One region of the Ruegeria sp. YTSC192 genome, then DNA from elsewhere that is predicted to be linked to it. Evidence: riboswitches for the same ligand, from Rfam matches in the RefSeq annotation. Region 1 holds a riboswitch; each other region holds the start of a gene.
The links. Region 1 has a riboswitch for cobalamin ahead of AC2FD8_RS05125 (DUF1636 family protein). Riboswitches for the same ligand answer to the same signal wherever they lie in the genome.
Positions count from the first base shown of each region.

Region 2: linked by a shared signal. The riboswitch ahead of AC2FD8_RS00215 (hypothetical protein) and the one ahead of AC2FD8_RS05125 (DUF1636 family protein) in region 1 are both predicted to bind cobalamin.
Region 3: linked by a shared signal. The riboswitch ahead of AC2FD8_RS08470 (DUF1636 family protein) and the one ahead of AC2FD8_RS05125 (DUF1636 family protein) in region 1 are both predicted to bind cobalamin.
Region 4: linked by a shared signal. The riboswitch ahead of AC2FD8_RS00075 (energy-coupling factor ABC transporter permease) and the one ahead of AC2FD8_RS05125 (DUF1636 family protein) in region 1 are both predicted to bind cobalamin.

Region 1 is NZ_JBXWMG010000002.1:370,755-374,260, reverse strand. Features, by position in the region: gene cobW (cobalamin biosynthesis protein CobW) at 1-741, opposite strand, end outside; gene AC2FD8_RS05125 (DUF1636 family protein) at 738-1,118, opposite strand; cobalamin riboswitch at 1,213-1,415, opposite strand; gene AC2FD8_RS05120 (hypothetical protein) at 1,559-1,801, shown strand; gene AC2FD8_RS05115 (hypothetical protein) at 1,953-2,231, shown strand; gene AC2FD8_RS05110 (hypothetical protein) at 2,425-3,405, opposite strand.
Region 2 is NZ_JBXWMG010000001.1:47,769-51,274, reverse strand. Features, by position in the region: gene AC2FD8_RS00225 (DNA polymerase III subunit gamma/tau) at 1-659, opposite strand, end outside; gene AC2FD8_RS00220 (protein-tyrosine phosphatase family protein) at 829-1,332, shown strand; gene AC2FD8_RS00215 (hypothetical protein) at 1,433-1,747, opposite strand; cobalamin riboswitch at 1,927-2,148, opposite strand; gene AC2FD8_RS00210 (alpha/beta hydrolase family protein) at 2,308-3,165, shown strand; gene rsgA (ribosome small subunit-dependent GTPase A) at 3,209-3,506, opposite strand, start outside.
Region 3 is NZ_JBXWMG010000004.1:289,173-292,678, reverse strand. Features, by position in the region: gene AC2FD8_RS08490 (glucokinase) at 1-511, shown strand, start outside; gene AC2FD8_RS08485 (carbohydrate kinase family protein) at 540-1,466, shown strand; gene AC2FD8_RS08480 (hypothetical protein) at 1,628-1,849, shown strand; gene AC2FD8_RS08475 (hypothetical protein) at 1,846-2,334, shown strand; cobalamin riboswitch at 2,369-2,573, shown strand; gene AC2FD8_RS08470 (DUF1636 family protein) at 2,680-3,027, shown strand; gene AC2FD8_RS08465 (ABC transporter ATP-binding protein) at 3,024-3,506, shown strand, end outside.
Region 4 is NZ_JBXWMG010000001.1:18,897-22,402, forward strand. Features, by position in the region: gene rplK (50S ribosomal protein L11) at 1-172, opposite strand, end outside; gene AC2FD8_RS00075 (energy-coupling factor ABC transporter permease) at 465-1,145, opposite strand; cobalamin riboswitch at 1,199-1,341, opposite strand; gene nusG (transcription termination/antitermination protein NusG) at 1,488-2,021, opposite strand; gene secE (preprotein translocase subunit SecE) at 2,233-2,430, opposite strand; gene ccoS (cbb3-type cytochrome oxidase assembly protein CcoS) at 2,532-2,690, opposite strand; gene AC2FD8_RS00095 (heavy metal translocating P-type ATPase) at 2,696-3,506, opposite strand, start outside.

The DNA.
Region 1 (3,506 bases):
ATCGTGGTGGCCATCGTGATGGCTGGGACGTGCGTCCATGTCATCCTCGGCAGCGGCTTCCAGCCCCAGCACGACGCGCACGTCCACGGCACCTTCGGCCACTTCGACCACGGGCAGGGCGCGCGGAGCTTCGGCAGCGATGATCTCTTTGGCTTTGGCCACGCCTTCGGGGCCGGCCAGATCGGGTTTGGTCAGCAGGATGATATCGGCGCAGGAGATCTGATCTTCGAACACCTCGGACAGGGGCGTTTCATGGTCGATTGAATCGTCGGCGAGGCGCTGGGCGTCCACGGCTTCGACATTCGGGGCAAAGCGACCGGCGGCTACAGCCTCGGCATCGGCCAGCGCGATCACGCCGTCCACGGTGATCTTGGATCGGATATCGGGCCAGTCGAAGGCCTTCAGCAGCGGCTTGGGCAGCGCCAGACCGCTGGTTTCGATCAGGATGTGATCTGGGCGCGGCTCCAGCGCCATCAGGGCTTCGATGGTAGGGATGAAGTCGTCAGCCACAGTGCAGCAGATGCAGCCGTTCGCCAGTTCCATGATGTTTTCCGCCGGGCAGTCGGGGATCGCGCAGGACTTCAGGATATCGCCATCAACGCCGACATCGCCAAATTCGTTGACCACCACGGCCAGCCGCTTGCCCTGCGGGTTCTGCATCAGGTGGCGCACCAGCGTGGTTTTGCCCGAGCCCAGAAAGCCGGTGATCACGGTGACGGGAAGTTTTTCGAGGTTGCTCATTTCAGGGCTCCAATCGGGGGAATGCGGGCTGCGCAGTTTTTGCGGAAATGTTCGGGGCGTTCGCGCCATTTTACCAAGCCGTCTTCGGTCGCCAGATATTTGGTCACACCTTCAACGATGGTTTCGACGTGATCGGTTTCGTTCAGGTTCTCATACACGAAGGTCCAACGAGACGGCCCGCCACGCAGAACGATCGAGCACCCCTGATCGCAATTCGAAAGGCATTCGACGGGTTTTAGGTTGATCCCATCCGGCAGGTCCGCCGCTTCCAGCGCCTTGTGCAACAAGCTGCCCGGGCGCTGTTCGTCATCCTCAACGGGCAGGCCGCGACGGCAGGTGGTGCAAACCAGCAGGTCAACTGGTGTGGTCTCGGTCATGTCTCTCATCCCCCCAAAACCTTTTCGTGGGGGACGGGGTTTCATGCGGGCCACGTTTTCCGACATGGACCCGACACCGGCTCACCCCGTCCGGTTACATCTTCGGGCGTTGGCAGGTCTCCCGGCTTGCGGATATCAGAGCACGCTCTGTCGGATGTCCCGCCTTCCCGGCATTTGGCCAGTGGCTTGGGCACCCTCTCCGGTCACGGTCGCGGGGGCGGCTGCGTTTGACGGAAAATCCGCTGACGCATTCCCTTTTCATCTGTTTTCACAGACACCAACAGATGGCTCATGCGGCACGCACCCGCAACTTGTCAAGCGCGTTGCAGCCCAGACCTCAAAGCCACGTTGAAAAGCGACCTGCTAGCGTCGCTAGGCGGCATAAACGGAACACAGGCGCATGGTCGCATGGCGCAAAAGCGCAAACGGATAGTAAGCCCATGAAGTTGGGTTTCATCGGGCTTGGGAATGTGGGCGGCAAAGGCAACATAGTCCGGTGTTTCGAAAAGCGGTTCGCCAATCTCGTGGTAAGCGTGGCCACGGGCATTCTTGACGATGACGCTCCTCACCTTGTCAGAATCGGGTCAAAGCGTGAATGGCTGGAGGTTGTCGAACAAGGGAAGCTGTCCGTCTGGCCTACTCTTAAGGGATCGGACTACGTGTCGGTTGCTTCGCGGAAGTGATGCTGCTTCCGGATGCGTTGTCGGATCGGGATAAGCGCGGCCAGATCGCATATATCCCCGCCGCTTCAGCCCTTGAGCAACTGATTGCAGAGACGCCGGAGGGCCAAGATGCGCTGCTGGTATCAGAGCTTGGCAGGCCTTTGACGGCCCGTTGGGCATCGAACCAGATTGCCAAGTGGCGGCGCGAAGCTCAGATCCCCCTTGGATCGACGGCAGAGAGAAGACACTGTCTGACACGCGCGGGACGGCGGCGACAAGATTGCTGAATGCCGATCTGTCTTTGCGCCAAATCGCAGTTCTGATGGGTTGGTCGGTTCGCTACGCGGCGCAGGTAATCGAACATTATGCGCAGGTTAGCCCGGGCGAAAGCCATGCGGTTCTGCGCAAGCTCAATCGAGCAAAATCACTGTCTCAAGACACAAAAATGTAAACGCCCCTGTAAACGCGGGGCCTCAAACACGGCAAGGAGTAATGTAAGTGATTGTTTTTAAATGGAGGCGAGTACCTGTTTTGAAATCGAACCCTGTCAGAATTAATGGATAATAAAAACAGATACTTAAACCCATCTCGCATTCTTCGTAACCAAGAAATGTTGCGGGATTTGTTGCGGGATTTTGGTCAGCTCATTTAGAGATCCAAATTTTGTCGTGCTGCTGTGGGTAAGTGTTTGCTGACGCTTTAACTTCGGACGAAACGTAGCCTCTTTGAACCCGCTTTAAACCAGTCCAAAACTTTCGAATTTCCAATATGCGAGAGTTCTTTGAGTAGTCGACGTAATGATCTTCATTCTGACCGTCTTTTTGTCTCATAATGGAGGCGTGTTTAGGATAGTCGCCTTTGGCGATCTGTAACACATGGTCGGCGGAGTGGAGCGTGTTTAAAGCATCTTCCAAGACAGCCTCGGTAGCTGCCCTGAAGTCTTCGTGACAAAGTGCGAGGCACGAAATGAACCCTCGTGTAAAGAACTTCAAGTCCAAGTGCTTAAAGCCCAATGCACAAACTTCATCTCTAGTGCGTCGTTTGAGTCTGTCAGAACTACAGAAGTCCTCGACCGAAATCTTAGGGTCAGTTGTAATTCGTAGGCGAGTCGGTGTGTCATCTCTGACGTTGTCCGTTGGTGACTGATTAAAGTCGCCGAATGCGAGAGTTCCCAGAGGCAAACGGTTGTGCAAAGCATGATTGCGAAGCTCGTACATAACTCGGTACTCAAGGCTGCCATCAAAAACAGAACTGAAGCTGCTTTGAAGGTCTATTTGTCTTCCAACAAGTTTAGAAAGCAAAGACATGCGCCTATGCAATTGTTCCTCGTAGACTCTAGACGCCGTAAGTACTGAGATCAGCTTAAGATTCACATTTTGCCTAGCGTCGTCGAAGAAGTGATCAACGTCTCGTTGCATGTCCTTCTCGAAAAGATACCTAAGTCCGACGCTGATCAGGCTTTCTTCAAACTCGATGAAGGCATTTGCCAACAGGGTAAATGTGTCTTCTACGTCCCAAATTGGCTTGATGACATTCTTGGCATGAAGGATTTCATTGAAACGATCTTCGTCTATTTCGACAGCCATTCCCCCAATAAAACCTTCCGCAAGAAGAAACTGTGCCATGAAAATACCTGTTGTTGTCTAAGCGTTTGCGACCCAAAAATCCGCTCCATTTTCAATGGGAGCGAAACAGGGATTTAGAGGGAACAAGTCCCCAAAAAGTC
Region 2 (3,506 bases), on a different contig from region 1:
GCACGAGTAATCAGCGCCAACGCGTCCTCGGCAATCTCAGCGCTCTCAGCCGAGGCGATCTTGCGCAGCAGGCCGATCATATCCTCGGGTTCGATCCGGCGCAGGTCGAAGCGTTGGCAGCGTGACAGAACCGTGACGGGGACCTTGCGAATCTCGGTTGTGGCAAAGATGAATTTCACGTGCGCCGGCGGCTCCTCAAGCGTCTTGAGCAGCGCGTTGAAGGCGCTGGTCGACAGCATGTGGACCTCGTCGATGATGTAGATCTTGTAGCGGGCCGAGGCAGCGCGGTAGCGGACACTGTCGATGATCTCGCGAATATCATTCACGCCGGTACGGCTGGCGGCGTCCATTTCCATCACGTCGACATGACGGCCTTCCATGATGGCGATGCAGTGTTCGCATTGGCCGCAAGGCTCGGTCGTGGGTCCGCCATTTCCGTCCGGCCCGATACAATTCATACCTTTCGCAATGATCCGCGCGGTCGTGGTTTTACCGGTCCCGCGAATGCCTGTCATTACAAAGGCTTGCGCGATGCGATCCGCCTCGAACGCGTTTTTCAGCGTGCGGACCATCGCGTTCTGACCCACCAGATCGGCAAAGGTTTCCGGGCGATATTTGCGGGCGAGAACCTGATAGGCGGGGCTGTCTGGGTCGGTCATGTCTACTCTGGCGGATTCGGGACGTCACCGCAGCGTAAAGGCCCGTGCCGCCCGCGTCCACATGAGTTGAAGAACGATTTTGTTTTGGAAACCGGCGCGTCAAGGGTACAGTCTGCGGATTGTGACTCAGGCTTAAAGTCAGGATTAACGCTTCCGGGGGGATGCTGTCATGACGAATTTGGTCATTCATGCTTTGCAAGTGGGTGGGGGCACACTTGCACTGACGTCGATGCCGGGAAAAGGCGGCGACTACGCTGGCGACCTTGAAACGATCGGAGATTGGAAGCCGGGCCTCGTGCTGTCGATGACAACCGAGGCCGAGTTGGTCCAATTCGGAGCCCGCGAGTTTGGCCGCGATATTCAGGGGCGCGCCAGCCGGTGGGTACATCTGCCGATTCAGGATTTCGGCGTGCCCCCGGCAGAGGTTGATGCGCAATGGCCCGATGTCAGTGCCGCGGCGCGTCAGGCTTTGTCGGGCGGAGGGCGCGTTCTAGTTCATTGCAAGGGCGGATGCGGTCGCTCTGGCATGGTTGTGTTGCGGTTGATGATCGAATGTGGCGAGCTTCCAATCCAAGCGCTGGACCGGTTACGTAAGCTACGCCCCTGCGCGGTCGAAACCGACGCGCAGAAGCACTGGGCCACCTTGCCCGCCCGAGCTTTGGCAGACTCCTAAAGCGTTTCGGGTTTTATCTAAAGCAATCTGCGACACTAATGTCCCGAGAACGCCGCAGGCGTGGCAGGGTATTTGTGTCTCAAGCTAAACCCGAAACGCTCTAAGCCGGCAGCTGCAGTTCCGCCGGGGCCGGTTTGCGCGTCGCAATCACTGATGCCTCGAGCATGGCGCAGGGCAGGGATGTCATCGCAGCGGCAGGCAGGCTAGCGGTTTCAGTGCCGAACAAAAGGTCAGCATAGCGATCGAGGGTCTCGCTTTCGGTATCAGGGTCCGCTCCGCAGTAGACCCGCACCTTAGACTGGCTGGCCCGAAACCGGGCGTGGCATCCATCCGAGCAATGGGTCAGGTCGCTACTGCCTTCGATTTCAAAATCCGATGTGGTCGCCGGACCGGCTTGGTCCAGTGCGTCAACCATTGAACGCGCCAGCCGTGCCAATGCAGGGCATGTCTTGCCCGTATGTTGGCAGATGGTTGCTGAGAACCTATGAGTCTTCGTCTTCCAGATCATCCTGCGCCCTCCGCGCGGTGGACAGGGGCTGGGATCAGGTGGGCAGATAGGGTCTGTCACGGCCTGCCCGGACACCCCGCCCGAGTTTGGGTTATGTTGACGATGGCAGGTCTCCTGACTTGCGGGTCATCGCTTTGTCGACCTTCCCGGCCTTTCGGCCAGTGGATCTTCGACATTGCTTGCCGCTTACAGTTGCGGGGGCAGTCGCGGATTTGGTTCATCCCGAGCAAGCCGGGGAAAACCGCACCGTGTTCCCTTTTCATCCCGACCTCTTGTGAAAGCCGGGAACCATCGCACCATCGCTAGCGTTCATATCCATGTTGAGTCAAGTTGAACTTTCTGCGCTGCGGAAAGACAGCGCGCAAAGTGGACGCATAGTCATGCGGGATCGCGGTTGACTAGCATGGGCGGTCTGGGGTCATGTAGCAATATGAACTCATTAGTTCAGTTTTCCGCCGAGGATGCCCATGTTGGATTCAAACCAAACAGTGCTGATCGAAGATGTTCGGATTCCGGTGGGGGATGGTGCCCTGTCCGGGCGGATCTACCGGCCCGTGGCGCAGCCCGAAACCGTTGTGGTGGTCCACAGCGCGACAGGGGTTCCGCGTGAATACTACAAGCATTTCGCACAGTGGTTGGCGTCGGATCGGAATATCGCCTGTCTGATCTATGACTACCGGGAATTCGGTCATTCGAAATCGGGGCCGCAGCGTCGGTCGAAGATATCAATGGAGGATTGGGCGTTGCGGGACATGCCCGCCGCACGGGCCGAGATGCGCCGCCAGTTCCCACTGGCGCAGCAATGGTCGATTGGCCATTCGCTCGGAGGGATGCTGGGGCCGGTGCAGCCGGATATCGACAAGATTGATCGCATGATCTGTGTCTGTTCAGGCCTTGTGAAACTAGGCGATCATCCTTGGCCGTACCGCGCTCTGGCAGGGTTGTTCTGGTATGGGCATGTGCCTCTGATCGTGCGCGGTCTGGGGTATTTACCGGGCAAGGCACTCGGATTCGGTACAGACCTACCGCCTGCGGTCTACTGGCAATGGCGCAAATGGTGCACCGCGCCGAACAGCTATCTGCCCGAGATCGGAGACAACCTGCCGCAAGCTACATGGAAAGAGGCTAATGTTCCCGTCGACCTGTTTGCCTGCACTGACGATGAGATGGTCCCAGAAGCCGCCGTTTGGCGGTTGGCTGAACTTTACGGGCCGAAGGCACGCCGTCACCTGTTGTCACCGGAAGAGTTTGGCGTTCCGGAAATCGGCCATATCGGTGTGTTTGCTCGCCGAAATGCGGCGCTCTGGCCCCGATTGATCGCTTGATGGGGGGCGCCGGCGGACCGACGCCCCTTTTTCAGCCCGTGTTTCAATCGCCGCGCCGCGCGGATTTTCCGTGCATCGCGGTTCGGACCATCTTGCCGAAAGCCTTGTCGCGCGCCCGCGCCTCGGCCACGGTTTCAGAGTTGCGCTGATCCTCGCGCCGTAGCTTGCGCCAACGGTCCAGCCGATCCGCATCCAGCGTGCCCGCTTCTATCGCCGCCTGCACAGCGCAGCCGGGCTCGGCCTCATGCTGGCAATCCGAGAACCGGCAGGTTTGGGCCAGTTCCAGAATGTCCGCGAACACTTCGTCCACCCCGTCCTGCGCATCGAGCAGGCGCAGGGCG
Region 3 (3,506 bases), on a different contig from region 1:
CGGCCATGTGGGCCTGTCCCCTCGCACGCGGGACGAGGTCGATGTCTTCGACGCCGCACGCCATCTGGCGCCCGAATGCTTTTTCGACAACAGCCTGGTGCTTGAGGCTGAGATGTTCCTCAGTGGAACCGGCCTGCCAATCCTGTATCAGGCCACGGGCATGGCTGCGGGGCAGACCCGGCCCCCGGTTCGCACCGCCCGAGACATTCTTCAGGATGCGCGGGACGGCAATGACCCGATCGCCGTGCGCACCGCAGATTTGTTCATCAGCCATCTGGGCGCGCTGATGGGCGACATGGCTGTTACCGTGATGCCCGCCGGTGGCGTTTTTCTTGTTGGTGGCGTGGTCGAAAAGAACCGTTGGATGTTTGGCGAGGCTTTCCGCAATGCCTTCAACGCGGGCGGTCGCTTCAGCGAGCTGCGCCAGTCGATGAACCTTTATGTTTCGGAACAGGCTGAATTTGGCATTGTTGGCGCTAACAACTTCGGTAAAAATGCACTTCAGCGGTAACTGAACGCTTAATAGAAAAGGATGTGGGATGATCCTGTGTTGCGGTGAAGCCCTGATCGACATGATTGCCGAGCCGACCCTGTCCGGGCGGGACGGTTTCGTTCCCCATTCTGGCGGAGCTTTATTCAACACCTCTATCGCTTTGGGCCGGTTGGGCGCGCCCGTTGGCCTGCTGACCGGTCTGTCTTCGGATGTGTTCGGGCAGCAACTGGCGGATGACCTGCGGGCCAGCCATGTGGATATCTCGCACTGCATTGCGTCAGACAGGCCGACCACGCTGGCGTTTGTTCAACTGAAAGACGGCCACGCCACATACACATTTGTTGATGAAAACACTGCAGGCCGGATGCTGCGGGCCGACGACATGCCCGACCAACTCCCCGCTGTTTCGGCGCTGTATTTTGGCGGCATCAGCCTAGCGTGCGAGCCCTGCGCGGATGCCTATACTGCGATGCTGGCGCGTCATGGTGCGAACTGTGCTGTGATGTTGGACCCCAACATTCGCCCCGGTTTCATACAGGATCAGACCCGCTACCGCACGCGGTTGAACCGAATGATCGAACAGGCGGATATCGTCAAAGTCTCGGACGAGGATCTGGACTGGATCGTTCCCGGCCCTGAAAGCCACGACCACAAGGTGCCCCTGCTGCTTCAGGCGGGTCCTTCCGCCGTCATTGTCACTCGTGGAAGCGAGGGCGCTTCGGGCTATCTGAGCAATGGTGCTGTGGTCTCTGTCCCTGTCAAATCGGTGCAGGTTGTGGATACGGTTGGGGCGGGGGATACGTTCAACGCGGGGATATTGGCGTCGTTGGACAGGGCTGGCCAACTGACAAAACTTGGTTTGAAAACACTGTCCCCGGACATGCTGCGCGATGCTTTGACCCTGGGCACAGAGGTCGCCGCCGTAACCGTCTCGCGCGCAGGGGCCAACCCGCCCTGGTCGCACGAACTTTAGGCCAATCATGCCTCTGACTTTCTGCTGCGCCCGCTGACTGAGGTCGCCTGAAACTTAGGGCTTGTATTATCCGACTCTTTTCGTCAGTTAAATGCTGACCCAGTCAGATCCCCCTGGAATCATCGCCCGGTCTAATTTTTGTGACCGGAAGATGATCTGACATGAGACAATCCCTTGCCGACCTTTTGGCCATGGATGCCATTGCCAGCCGCCATGGCTGTGCGTTGAAACCGAAACTGAGGCAGGCGATCCAGGCCGACCTCAGCTTTCCCGCCTGCGCCGCATCGCCGCGTCCTGAAACGCCTGTTGATCCCGAAACCCTTCCGCAAAACGTCCGCCCCTTGATGACCCAAACCCCCGAAACCGAAAGGGAACGTGTATGAACCGGTCGGCATCCGACGAAACAGTGATCCGCGACGAATTTGACGATTTCGAGCGCGGTTTGCTACCGGTTATGCGGCACTTCATCCTCAGCTTCGCCGAGCCGGAATCCCATGCGTGGCAAATTGCCTTTACGGTCGCGACTGAACGTTGGGGGCGCGATCGGGGGCTGGTTCTGGCGCATCTGACCTTCAAGGTTATCAAGGCCACGCTGCACACCCGCCCTCTGGGTCTGGCTTTCAACAACCCGCTCTGTGTTGAAGCACGGAACGAGCTGACATGTGACGAACGTGCCCTGTTGCGGATGCTGCATCACATGCGGCGCGATGAAACCCCCGCCGCGCGCGATGCCGTGAGCGAACTGGCCGGAGGCTATCCGGATGCCCATCTGATACAGGCCGGTCTGACATTGGCCAACCAGTTCCCGACCGATGGCGCCCGGCCAAATCAACCGACCCGCAGACCGGCCCTGCGCGTGGTGCAATAACGCGATTCCGACGCTTGACAATATGAGCGCCAGCAGACTAGCTGCTCTGGATGGTTCCCGACGGCCTGTGCCTTGGGGATGAAAATGGGAATACGGTGCGGCCCCAGGGCCAATGCCGTGACTGCCCCCGCAACTGTAAGCGGAGAGCGACGCCACAGAACCACTGGCCCCCAAGGTCGGGAAGGTTGGCCAAGCGACGACCCGCAAGTCAGGAGACCTGCCATCGCAGATTAACCAACCCGGGGCGGGGCGTCCTGGAAGGAGGCTCGATGGCACAAATGTGTGCTTACACAAATCATGGCTTTTCCCTTAGCTTGGCTTTTGCTCAAGTTGGCGACGCGTGCCATGGCTGATCACGTTGTTCTGATATGCGGCACCTGCAATGGCCCGATCCCCGCGCGTGAGGCGAAAGAAACACTGGACCGCCAACTGCCTGACGGGTTCTCGACACGCCTGATCGACTGTATGGCCGGGTGCGACCGCCCGATGACGGTTGGGCTGCAAGCCAGAGGCAAGGCGCAGTATCTGTTTGGCGACATCCAATCCACCGCCGATCTGAGCGCTTTGGCAGAGTTCGCCCATCAATTCCGCGACAGTCAGGATGGCTGGACCAGCGCCTCGACCCGTCCTTTGGCGCTTTATACCAAAACCCTGTCACGCATGCCCAGCCTGCCACCGGAGGGCACGGAATGAGCTTTCTGGTCGCCGAAAATCTGGAATACTACGCCCTGAACGGGGATGTTCTGCTGCGCGACACCTCGTTCACGCTTGAGGAAGGCGCGATTTTGGCCGTCGCTGGCCCGAACGGGGCCGGCAAGACGACGCTCCTCAATCTGTTGTGCGGTATCGCAAAACTGGCGCTGGGAGATGTGCGCATACAGGGGCAAAGCCTGCGGAGCTTGTCGTCGCTGGAACGGGCCAGACGGATTGCCGTCGTCGGCCAGCAGGAAATGCCCGACGGGCGGCTGAAACTGCGCGACTATGTGGCGCTGGGGCAAATCCCGATCAGGGCCGACAAATCCGCCGAGGCTCTCCAGACTGACCTACAGCGCGTGCTCGACACAACCGAACTGTCCCATCTGGCGGGCAAGCAGATGGCAAAACTGTCCGGCGGAGAGCGCCAGCGCGCCCATATCGCAAGGGCTTTGGCCCAGAACCCCTCGCTGCTGTTT
Region 4 (3,506 bases), on a different contig from region 1:
CGGTCGGGCAAGGGGCGCCTTGCTCCATGTCTGCGGTCTTGGCGTTGAACGCCTTGCAGAATTCCATGATGTTGATGCCGCGCTGACCCAGCGCCGGACCAACTGGCGGCGACGGGTTCGCCTGACCTGCAGGAACCTGCAGCTTCATTGTACCAGCAAGCTTCTTGGCCATTTGGTTTTCCTTTCAACTCGGTTGGGGCGCGCCCCGACCAGTTTATGTTGCGTGGTCCGATCCGGGATCGCGATCCCTGAAACCTCCCACGAGAGAATCTCGCCCGAAGACGATAGAGGCGGCGTTTACAGGGGAACGGAGGGGTTGGCAAGGGGGCGACTGATGGAAGTCGGAGTGACCGCGTCCGAAGCCGAGCAAGCAAAGGGGCACGTTGCCAATGCGTGTGACCGTTTCGCTAACCGGTCAAAGTGATCTGTGGCGCGGTGTGCGCCACAGATCAATGGTTTTGCACCTATGCAGCGGCGTTGTGCAAGCGGTGGGTGAAGATGCCCCGGTCGGTCAAGGCCCGCATGCCTTTGGCACTCGCAAGCACCGCCAGATCGGCAACCGGTTCGATCACGATCACCAACAGGTATGCCATACCAAAGCTGGTCACGGCCGAGAGGTTTTCGGCACCAACGCCTTGCCCGTAAATTGCCCAGAAAGCGACCCAGGCAACAACGCCGCCCTGATAGACGGCAGACAGCTTTAGCACGTCCAGATACTGCAGATCGACATAGCTGACGCTTGGCGGAATGATCTTCTTGGCCAGCGCATCCACCGCGAATAGCGGGAACAGCAGGGTCGAGATGTTGACGAAGTACATCGGCAAATCAGACGGCGCAAACAGGAAGCCCTGGATTGCCAGACCACCCGCCAGGCCAAGCGCCGCCGGACCAGCCCCAAGCAGCAAGAACAGGGTCGTGCCCAATATGAAATGCACCTCTGAGATGCCAACCGCGAAATGCGGGAAGACTTCGAAGAAAATGAAAACGCCGATTGCGGCAACAACCCAGCGTACACAGAATGAGGCTATGGAATGGGTTTTGAGATCATCGTTAATCAGTTTCAAAGAATAACCTGCGGCGGCCGCAGCCGTCCCGTAGGCGAAGACCATTTTTGCGCCATCAACGACGCCAGGTTCGATATGCATTGTAGAGTTCCTTTCGCGTCCACCCGACGCATGTAGAAGGGCCGGAATCTCCCGGCGGTTGCGCTAAGATGGCAGGTATCCTGACTTGTAGCTCAACAATCTTTGGCTACTTACAGTTGCGGGGGCAGTCCGGGATTTTCACCCGGTTCCCAATTAAGACCTCCTCTCGAAGGCCACCATCAGCGCGACATTACATGGGCAAAGGTCGGGGACAAGCTATGTCTGCGGCATTTGATCGTGCGACAGCGAATTTTGAATGCACGTTCGCGCAATGCCGCTTTAAAAAAAGAAAGCCGCGATGTGTCGGACATCGCGGCTGATAGCAATTCGCTGAGAGTGGTTTCAGCCCTGCTTGGTGACCTGCGTAAAGTCCAGTTCCACCGGCGTTTCCCGACCAAAGATCGAGACCGAAACCTTCAGCTTTTGCGCTTCGTCGTCCACGCCTTCGACCATGCCGTCGAAATCCTCGAACGGGCCGTCGTTGACTTTGACCTTCTCGCCGACCTCGAAGCTGATCATCAGCTTGGGCGCTTCTTCACCTTCCTGAACGCGGTTCAGGATCTGGTTTACCTCGGCGTCGCGCATCGGCATCGGACGGCCTTGGGGACCAAGGAAGCCGGTGACGCGGTTGATCGAGTTGATCAGGTGATAGCCCTGATCCGACATTTCCATATGCACCAGCACGTAGCCGGGCATGAAGCGGCGCTCGGTCGTGACTTTCTTGCCCCGACGCACTTCGATCACCTCTTCGGTGGGGACCAGTACTTCGTCGATATCGTCCTCAAGGCCCTGTTCAGCCACCGACGTGCGGATCTGCTCTGCGATCTTCTTTTCGAAATTCGAAAGAACGCTGACCGAGTACCACCGTTTCGCCATGAACCTGTCGTCCTTGTTTGTCTTGGGCCAAGTCCCGCATCGCGGGTTCGCCCTGTATTGAAATCCTGTCGCGGCCTGCCCGCGTGTTCCGGAATAAAAAGCGGCGCGCAGCCCGAATCGCCACACGCCCATTCCGAATAGTCCCGTGTGAACTACTCTGAGATTCAGCGCTGTGCAAGGGGGGCTGCGGTGTTTCCGCGCCTGAGAGCGGTTAGCTGAACGCGCCCAGGATCAGTTGCAAGCCGCCACGAATGCCCAGATCGACCAGAGCAAAGAAAACAGCGGTCAGAGCAGCCATGATGAACACCATGACCGTGGTCAACAGCACCTCGCGCCGGGTCGGCCAGACGACCTTGGAAACTTCGGCTCGAACTTGCTGAATGAACTGGATCGGGTTGGTGGTAGCCATTTGGCGGGATCTCTCTGCTTGCGGATAGGCCGGACATAGCCGGGCATTGCGGCAATTTCAAGGGCGGTTGGGATCAACTGTGATATTGCACCCTCAGCCAGCTATTGCTTGGGTTTGTCGTCCCATTCATCGCTGAGGATACGGCGCGCGTCGCCCTCGGGGTCCTCGTATTGGTTCGAGCGGACCGTGTAGACAAAAGCAACCAAGCCAATTCCGCCCAGAAACAGGGAAATCGGGATCAGATAAGCGAGCACTTCCATGGCAGTTACCTCAGCCGTAGGGCGTTCAGGGATACGGTAATCGACGAGGTCGACATCGCCAACGCCGCAATCAAAGGCGTGGCCAGCCCGATCACCGCCAGCGGCACCGCAATCACGTTGTATACGGTCGCAATGCGGAAGTTCTCGCGAATCCGTTTCGTGGCTTTGACGGCAGTGTCGCAGGCATCCGCGATGGGGGACAGGTCAGTTCCCAGCAGTACGATGTCAGACGCAACGCGCGCCGCATCCAGGGCCGAGGCCGGTGAGATGGACACATGCGCCGCCGCGAGGGCCGCCGTATCGTTCAGACCATCACCTACCATCAAGACCTTGTGGCCCTGTTCGCTGAGGTCCTGAATGCACTGCGCCTTATCCTGAGGCAGCGCTTCGGCAATCCAGTTCTCGATCCCCAGTTTCTCGGCCAGCGCTTTCACCGCACCTGTCGAATCGCCCGAAATCAGCATCACCTGCTTTCCAGCTTTGGCGAAGTCACAAACGGCCTCGGCCGCGCCCGGTCGCAGGGCATCGGTGAATCGGAAGGCCACCGGCGCATTGGGTCCAACGGACAGCCAGGCAGAGGTCTCGACCCCGTGTTCCGCACCGACCCAAGCCGCGCGTCCCAGGCGCACGCGCTGGTTTCGATACTGGGCCTCGGTGCCATAGCCCGGAACCTCGGTGATGTTGCCTAGCTTAGCGGGTGTGATCCCGGCCTCACGCGCGGCTTTGGCCAGAGCGACCGACAAAGGATGCGCTGACGCCTCGGCCAGAGCCAGCGCGATTTCAAGGTCGGCAGTGGTTTGATCGCCCAGATTCACC